DNA from 2 places in the Pseudomonas pergaminensis genome. Region 1 is predicted to be linked to the other one. Evidence: predicted binding sites of a transcription regulator. Region 1 holds the regulator's gene; the other holds the start of a gene.
The links. Region 1 encodes sigma-54, which starts transcription at its own class of promoters, with help from an activator protein. Its sites were predicted from a motif close to ANTGGCATNNANNTTGCTNT; they were not measured.
Positions count from the first base shown of each region.

Region 2: the regulator sigma-54 is predicted to act here: its motif matches at 3,466-3,485, upstream of glnK (P-II family nitrogen regulator).

Region 1 covers NZ_CP078013.2:1,032,013-1,036,470, reverse strand. Annotated here, with positions in the region: gene KUA23_RS04675 (KpsF/GutQ family sugar-phosphate isomerase) at 1-42, shown strand, start outside; gene KUA23_RS04670 (KdsC family phosphatase) at 43-567, shown strand; gene lptC (LPS export ABC transporter periplasmic protein LptC) at 576-1,148, shown strand; gene lptA (lipopolysaccharide transport periplasmic protein LptA) at 1,135-1,668, shown strand; gene lptB (LPS export ABC transporter ATP-binding protein) at 1,668-2,393, shown strand; gene KUA23_RS04650 (RNA polymerase factor sigma-54) at 2,579-4,072, shown strand; gene hpf (ribosome hibernation-promoting factor, HPF/YfiA family) at 4,148-4,453, shown strand.
Region 2 covers NZ_CP078013.2:6,385,259-6,389,716, forward strand. Annotated here, with positions in the region: gene KUA23_RS29210 (HAD family hydrolase) at 1-310, shown strand, start outside; gene sutA (transcriptional regulator SutA) at 480-806, opposite strand; gene KUA23_RS29220 (secondary thiamine-phosphate synthase enzyme YjbQ) at 910-1,335, opposite strand; gene KUA23_RS29225 (ammonium transporter) at 1,547-2,884, opposite strand; gene glnK (P-II family nitrogen regulator) at 2,919-3,257, opposite strand; gene KUA23_RS29235 (accessory factor UbiK family protein) at 3,680-3,940, shown strand; gene KUA23_RS29240 (MFS transporter) at 3,958-4,458, shown strand, end outside.

The DNA.
Region 1 (4,458 bases):
GCCCTGAACATGCACGATTTGTTGCGTGCGGGAGTGATGTAAATGACCAGCGACCTGTTGCAACGCGGTAAAAACATCAAGCTGGCGATTTTCGACGTCGACGGCGTGCTGACCGATGGCCGCCTGTACTTCCTCGAAGACGGCAGCGAATTCAAGACGTTCAACACCCTCGATGGCCAGGGCATCAAGATGCTGATGGCGGCGGGCGTGCAAACAGCGATTATCAGCGGCCGAAAAACCCCCGTTGTGGAACGCCGTGCACAAAACCTGGGGATTCCTCACCTGTATCAGGGCCGCGAGGATAAACTGGTGGTTCTGGACGAGCTTCTTGGCCAACTCAACCTAAGCTATGAGCAGGTCGCCTACTTGGGCGATGACCTGCCAGACCTGCCGGTGATTCGTCGGGTGGGCTTGGGCATGGCTGTCGCCAATGCGGCGGCATTTGTTCGCGAGCATGCCCATGGCATCACTACCGCCCGTGGCGGTGAAGGTGCCGCCCGCGAGTTCTGCGAGCTGATCCTGCGTGCCCAGGGTAGCCTTGAAGCGGCCCACGCCGCCTACTTATAGAGCGTTTTATGCTGAGCAAAAAGATTCGCAACTTCCTGCTATTCGGGGTCATCGCCGCGCTGTTTCTCGCGGTGGGCTACTGGAATATCAGCCCGGAGCGCTTTCTCGACCAGCCTGCTGCGCAGGTGGACGAGGGCGCTATCGACTACTACGCCATCAATGCCAAGAGCGTGCAATTCCTGCCAGACGGCAAGGTTCAGTACGAGATGACTTCGGACAAGGTCGAGCATGTAAAGGCCAGCGAAGTCACGCTGCTGACCAATCCGGACATGAACATTTACCGCGGTACCGAGTTCCCATGGCACGTCACCAGCAAACGTGGTGAGGTCAACCCGGACGGTACCGAGGTGGAACTGATCGACTCGGTGCGCGTTGCGCGCACGGACGATAAAAAACGTGAGACCGTGATTACCAGCAGTCGCATGACCGTATTCCCGCAGAAGCAATATGCGCAGACCGAGCAAGACGTTAGAATCGACGGCGCTGGCGGTGTATCGACTGGCAAGGGAATGAAAGCGTATTTGAAAGAAAGCAGGATACACCTGCTATCGAACGTAAGAGGACAGTATGAGGCTCGTTAAAACTCTCCCTATTTTGCTCGGTCTGGGCGCAGCACTGGGAAGCGTGAGCGCCTGGGCTCTGCCGAACGATAGCCAGCAACCGATCCACATCTCGGCTGACGATGCACAGCTCGATGACAAGCAAGGCGTCGCCACCTATACCGGCGGTGTGATCATCACCCAGGGCTCGATGAAGATCACCGGCAATACGGTGACACTGACGCGCACCCAATCGGGCGATATCGACGTGGTAACGTCGGTGGGCAACCTGGCTTACTTCGAACAGAAGCAGTCCGCGACCGATACCGGCCCGATGAAAGGCTACGGCAAGACTATCCAGTACCATGCCCAGCAGAACCGCATCGTCCTGATCGACCAGGCCAAGGTGCTCAGCCCCGATGGCAACTCGACGGAAGGTGAGAAGATCACCTATGACACCGTGAAACAGATCGCTAACGCCGGTCGTGCCAATGGCAACAAGGTCACCGCGCCTCGTCCACGCATCGACATGGTTATCCAGCCGAAGAAGAAGGCCGAGTAATGGCAACCCTGAAAGCCCAGCATCTGGCCAAGGCCTATAAAAGCCGTCAGGTCGTGCGCGACGTCAGCCTGTCGATCGACAGCGGCCAGATCGTCGGCTTGCTCGGCCCCAACGGCGCCGGCAAGACCACCTGCTTCTACATGATCGTCGGCCTGGTCCAGGCGGATCAGGGCCGCGTCCTGATCGACGACCTGGACGTGAGCCACCAGCCGATGCACGGCCGCGCACGCGCCGGTATCGGCTATCTCCCGCAGGAAGCGTCGATCTTCCGCAAACTGTCGGTCGCCGATAACATCATGGCCATCCTCGAGACCCGCAAGGAACTCGACCGTGACGGCCGCCGCAAGGAGCTGGAAAGCCTGCTGCAGGAATTCCACATCAACCATATCCGCGACAACCTCGGCATGAGCCTGTCCGGTGGTGAGCGTCGCCGCGTGGAAATCGCCCGCGCCCTGGCCACCGCGCCCAAGTTCATCCTGCTGGACGAACCGTTTGCCGGCGTCGACCCGATCTCGGTGGGCGACATCAAGCAGATCATCCATCATCTCAAGGCCAAGGGCATTGGCGTGCTGATCACTGACCACAACGTCCGTGAAACGCTCGATATCTGCGAAACCGCGTATATCGTCAACGATGGCCAACTGATTGCCGAAGGCGATTCCGCCACTATCCTGGCCAACGAATTGGTCAAGGAAGTGTACCTGGGTCACGAGTTCCGCCTGTAAACACCGTGGTGTCAAGGCCGTTTGCCAAGGTGCGCGGGAGTCAATGAAAACCTCCGGATTTTTATTGTTACCGCGCTCTAGGCAAAGCCCCCGACATCAGGCATATAATTTGCTTATGTTTGGCGCTCACGCGCCCTGTCGTGGATGGCGCATTGCGCCGGCGAATAAGGTGTTAAGCCCCTGCCATGAAACCATCGCTAGTCCTGAGAATGGGCCAGCAGCTGACGATGACACCGCAGCTGCAACAGGCCATCCGCCTGCTCCAATTGTCGACACTGGACCTGCAACAGGAAATCCAGGAGGCCCTGGAGTCCAATCCGATGCTCGAACGCCAGGAAGAAGGCGACGACTTCGATAACGCAGACCCACTGGCCGATAACATCGAGCAAAAACCCAATTCTGACGTGCAGGAACCCTCCTACCAGGAAACCGCCCCTACGGTGGACAACCTTGAGGAAGGCGAATGGAACGAGCGCATTCCCAACGAGCTTCCGGTCGATACCGCCTGGGAAGACGTCTACCAGACCAGCGCCAGCAGCCTGCCCAGCAACGATGACGACGAGTGGGACTTCACCACCCGCACCTCCGCCGGCGAGAGCCTGCAGAGCCACCTGCTGTGGCAACTGAACCTTGCGCCGATGTCGGACACCGATCGCCTGATCGCCGTGACGCTGATCGACTGCATCAACAACCAGGGTTATCTAGACGAGACGCTTGAAGAGATTCTTGAAGCCTTCGACCCTGAACTGGATATCGAGCTGGACGAGATCGAAGCCGTCCTGCACCGCATCCAGCAGTTCGAGCCTGCCGGTATCGGCGCGCGCACGCTCAGCGAATGCCTGTTGCTGCAATTGCGCCAGCTACCCGCCAAGACCCCATGGCTCGCCGAGGCCCAGCGTCTGGTCACCGATTACATCGACCTGCTGGGCAGCCGCGACTACAGCCAATTGATGCGTCGCATGAAGCTCAAGGAAGACGACCTGCGCCAGGTCATCGAGCTGGTACAGAGCCTCAACCCGCGTCCCGGCTCGCAAATCGAATCCAGCGAAGCCGAATACGTGGTGCCCGATGTCATCGTGCGCAAGGACAACGAGCGCTGGCTGGTGGAACTGAACCAGGAGTCGGTGCCGCGCCTGCGGGTCAACCCTCAATACGCAGGCTTCGTACGGCGCGCCGATACCAGTGCCGACAACACCTTCATGCGCAACCAGTTGCAGGAAGCCCGCTGGTTCATCAAGAGCCTGCAAAGCCGCAACGAAACCCTGATGAAAGTCGCCACCCAAATCGTCGAGCACCAGCGCGGCTTTCTGGAATACGGCGACGAAGCGATGAAACCGCTGGTACTGCATGACATCGCCGAAGCGGTTGGCATGCATGAGTCGACGATTTCACGGGTAACCACGCAGAAATTCATGCATACCCCACGGGGTATTTATGAACTGAAATACTTTTTCTCCAGCCACGTCAGCACCTCCGAAGGCGGTGAATGCTCGTCCACGGCGATCCGCGCGATCATCAAAAAACTGGTTGCCGCGGAAAATCAGAAAAAGCCATTGAGTGACAGTAAGATCGCTGGTTTACTGGAGGCACAAGGCATTCAGGTCGCCCGTCGAACCGTCGCCAAGTACCGCGAGTCCCTCGGGATCGCGCCTTCCAGCGAGCGTAAGCGTTTGATGTGACGGGCGGGCCACAGCGTTCCAGTGGCAGGTATTCCTACCTGCCGCTTTATGCACTGGCAACGAAGGAGAAGCTGTATGCAAGTCAACATCAGTGGACACCAGCTGGAAGTCACCAAACCCCTGCGTGAATACACCGAAAGCAAGCTGAACAAGCTGGCGGGGCATTTTGACAAGATCACCAATGTGCAGGTCATCATGGAGGTCGATAAGCTCAAGCAGAAAATCGAGGCCACCCTGCACGTACCGAATGCGAAGCTCGTCGCCAATGCAGAACATGAAGACATGTACGCGGCGATCGACTCGCTCTACGACAAGCTGGACCGCCAACTCATAAAGCATAAGGAAAAGAATCTGCACCTGATGCAAGGTACAGGTCGTTAACTCTC
Region 2 (4,458 bases), 1.3 Mb from region 1:
TGGCAATGCCGACGTGCAGCGCGTGGGCCTGGCGGATTACTTTCATTTTGCCTTGCGCGCCGAAGATATCGGCATTGCCAAGCCGGATGCGCGTTTGTTTCAGGAGGCGTTGCAGCGTGGTGGGGTGGATGCCAATGCCGCGGTGCATGTTGGCGATCACCCAGGGGATGACATTGCTGGGGCGCAGCAGGCGGGGCTTCGAGCGGTGTGGTTTAACCCGACGGGCAAGGCGTGGGATGCGGATAAGCGTCCGGATGCCGAGATTCGTAACCTGGCGGAGCTGCCAGAATTGCTCCGCAGCTGGAACTGACACCGAACCCAATGTGGGAGCTGGCTTGCCTGCGATAGCGGTCTATCAGGCACATTTTTACTGGCTGACACTGCGCCATCGCGGGCAAGCTCGCTCCCACAGGGTATTGCGCCAGGCATGAAAAAGCCCGCAGCGACGGCGGGCTTTTCCTACAAGCGGATGACTGACCTTAGATAGGTCGGCTGCCGTACTTGTTGTCTGGCTTCTTCGGTGGGTCTGCCACCACGTTAGCCTCGACTTCCTGCACTTTGCCGCCTTTAGCGAGGAATTCTTCCATCGCACGGGCCAGGGCATCACGCTCTTTGTTCTTGGCTTCAACGCTCGGCAATTCGTCTACCGACACCGCTGCCTTGGCTTTGCCTTTGGCAGCCGGGACAGGTGCATCATCGCCACCGTCGTCGTCAGCAACGTCTTCCGCCGCCGCTTCAAGACCTTCTTCGGTGTCGTCTTCGTCACCTACTTCGAGTTCGTCGTTTTCCAGATCATCGTCGCTCATGTTCTACCTCATGACTTGCGAAAAGCAGATTAGTTATAGCCCAGCTTCACCCTCTGTCGATGGCTGCTGGAAAAAAATCAACATCCACTGGATAACCAGTGGCTTATGCCCCATCACCGTGCAAGGTGGCGAGGACTTTACGAGCACCGCCATGATCACGGTGCTCGCCCAGATAAACACCTTGCCAGGTCCCCATCGCCAAGCGGCCGGCCTTCACCGGCAAACTCAGCTGGCAGCCCAGGAGACTGGCCTTGAAGTGCGCCGGCAAGTCATCCGGACCTTCGTCGTTGTGTTCAAACCCTGCAAGGCCTTGGGGCACCAGCGAGTTGAAATAACGCTCGAAGTCACGGCGAACCGCCGGGTCGGCATTCTCGTTGACGGTCAACGAGGCCGAGGTGTGCTGCAGCCACAGATGCAACAAGCCCACGCGACAGGCCTTCAATTCAGGCAAGCCGGCCAGCAACTCATCGGTTACCAGGTGAAAGCCCCGGGGCTTGGCCCGCAGGGTAATCAGGGTCTGTTGCCACATACAGTTCTCCGCCCATCGGCGCGCATTCTAGCGCGCTCTGGGAAAAAACAAAGTGCCGAATACGCCCACATGCCTGTAAGACATTGGCACGCAGAAAAGTGCCGTGTGCATCCCATCACAAACACTGGATAAAAACCGGTACAGCTCGTTATGACTGACAAACAACAGACAAAAAAATGCCCGGCAAGCCGGGCATCTTTTTTTCACACTATTACAAGTTGTAGCCGCGTTCGTTGTGTTGCGCCAGGTCGAGGCCGACAGCCTCTTCCTCTTCGGTAACCCGCAGGCCCATGACCATGTCCAGCACCTTGAGGATGATGTAGGTCACGATTGCGGTGTAGATCACTGTGAAGCCAACACCTTTGGCCTGGATCCAGACCTGTGCCGCCACATCAGTCACGGTGCCGAAACCGCCCAGTGCAGGGGCTGCGAACACACCGGTGAGGATCGCACCGACGATACCGCCGATACCGTGCACGCCGAATGCGTCCAGGGAGTCGTCATAGCCCAGCTTGCGCTTGAGGCTGGTGGCGCAGAAGAAGCAGATCACACCGGCCACCAGGCCGATCACCAGGGCGCCCATCGGGCCAACGGTGCCAGCGGCTGGGGTGATGGCAACCAGGCCCGCCACCACACCCGAGGCAATGCCCAGTGCGCTTGGCTTACCGTGGGTGATCCACTCGGCGAACATCCAGCCCAGCGCCGCAGCAGCGGTAGCGATCTGGGTGACCAGCATCGCCATGCCGGCAGTGCCATTGGCCGCAGCAGCGGAACCGGCGTTGAAACCGAACCAGCCCACCCACAGCATGGCCGCGCCGATCAGGGTGTAACCCAGGTTATGCGGTGCCATCGGCGTGGTCGGGAAGCCTTTGCGCTTGCCGAGCACGATGCACGCCACCAGGCCAGCCACACCGGCGTTGATGTGCACCACGGTGCCGCCCGCGAAGTCCAGCACGCCCCAGTCCCACAGCAGGCCACCGTTACCACTCCAGACCATGTGCGCGATTGGCGCATAGACGAGGGTGAACCAGATAGCCATGAAGATCAGCATCGCGGAGAACTTCATACGCTCAGCGAACGCACCGACGATCAGCGCCGGGGTGATGATGGCGAAGGTCATCTGGAAGGTGATGAACACCGCTTCCGGGAACAACGCTGCAGGCCCGGTGATGCTGGCCGGGGTAACGCCCGCCAGGAACGCCTTGCCCATGCCGCCGAAGAAGGAGTTGAAGTTGACGACGCCCTGTTCCATACCGGTGGTATCGAACGCGATGCTGTAGCCGTAGATGACCCACAACACGCTGATCAGGCCAGTGATGGCGAAGCACTGCATCATCACCGAAAGAATGTTTTTGGAGCGCACCATGCCGCCGTAGAACAGCGCCAGGCCTGGGATGGTCATGAACAGCACCAGCGCGGTGGATGTGAGCATCCACGCGGTGTCGCCGGAATTGAGGACTGGAGCAGCCACTTCGTCTGCCGCCATGGCCAGGCTTGGCATTACGATGGACAACAGGGCTCCGAGCCCTGCGAATTTACGCAGAGTCATATTGTTTTCTCCTGGGGCGTTGGGGTTTGGCGGCTTAGATAGCGTCGGTATCGGTTTCGCCGGTACGGATGCGAATAGCCTGTTCCAGATTGACCACGAAGATCTTGCCGTCACCGATCTTGCCGGTGTTGGCTGCCTTGGTTATCGCCTCGATAACCCGGTCAAGATCCTTGTCGTCAATGGCGACATCAATCTTCACCTTTGGCAGGAAATCGACCACGTATTCCGCGCCGCGATACAGCTCGGTGTGACCCTTCTGCCGACCGAAGCCTTTGACCTCAGTAACGGTAATGCCCTGCACGCCGATCTCGGACAACGACTCGCGTACATCGTCCAACTTGAACGGCTTGATGATGGCAGTGACTAGCTTCATGAAAACTCTCTCCCGAATTGGTGGACTTGCCCCAGGAAAACAAACCCGTCTCAAGTCTAAGCGCAGTGCCTGGCTTTGTAACGCGTCGTCGCAAGAGCAGATGCCGTTGCGACGCCAGCGAACCACTGGTGACGAAACCTGTACCCCTGATCCGTCGGCGCACTGCATTCGTCACAGCGACTGCATCAGTGCATGGGTCATGATCGTCTAAGCAGAAACCTTGCCAGCTCCGTAAAAATCACTGAAATCAGTCCTTTGCCCACTTATGCCCACCTACTGGGCTTTTCGGCGGTGCCAATGCGCACAAAAACAGTGCGCCGCCGCCCGCCCCCCTGCGCGAAAACCGTGCGCCAAGGACGTCAAAAAAGACTATAGACGCTGCGTGATACACTGCCGGCCAACAGTTTTCCGGAATATTTCCCATGCTCGCGCCCAAAGACCTCCTCGACGCCCTGAGCGGCCACGCCTCTCGCCTGTTCAGCGGCGACACCCCCCTGCCCCGCAATGAAATCGAAAGCCAATTCAAGGCATTGCTGCAAAGCGGTTTCAGCAAACTCGACCTGGTGAGCCGGGAAGAATTCGACAGCCAGATGGTCGTGCTGGCCCGCACACGTGCACGCCTGGAAAGCCTGGAAGCAAAAGTCGCTGAGCTCGAAGCGCGGTTGAATCCACCGAGCGAATAACCGATATCAAGCGCTCTATGTGGGCCCTGCCGGCCCTCGACCGGCGCCTGCTGAAAATACAATTCAGCTTTTTGCTGGTGGTGCTTGGTGGCCGCTGCAACCAATTGGCCGTGGCCTGGTGGGCCTTGCAGCAAACCGGTTCAGCCCTCGCCTTCGCCAACATGATCGCCTGCTCCATCGCAGCGGAGGTACTGGCCCGCCCCCTGCTGGGGTGGCTGGGCGATAAGTACAACAAGATCCTGATCCTCAAACTCGCCTCTCTTACCAGCCTGCTGACCGCGCTGTTGATGGTGGTGCTCTCTGCCACGCAACTGTTCAACCCCTGGACCGTCGGCGCCCTGATGCTGGTCAACAGTGCCGTCGCGGGCGTCCGCGACCCGCTGCAATCCTCGATTATTCCGTTGTTTGCGCGCGACGATCAGGTCTCACTGGCCGTGCGCACCAAAAGCATGCTCTCGTCCATTTCCAACCTGCTTGGGCCAATCATGGCCAGCGCGTTGATTTTCAGTTTCGGCACC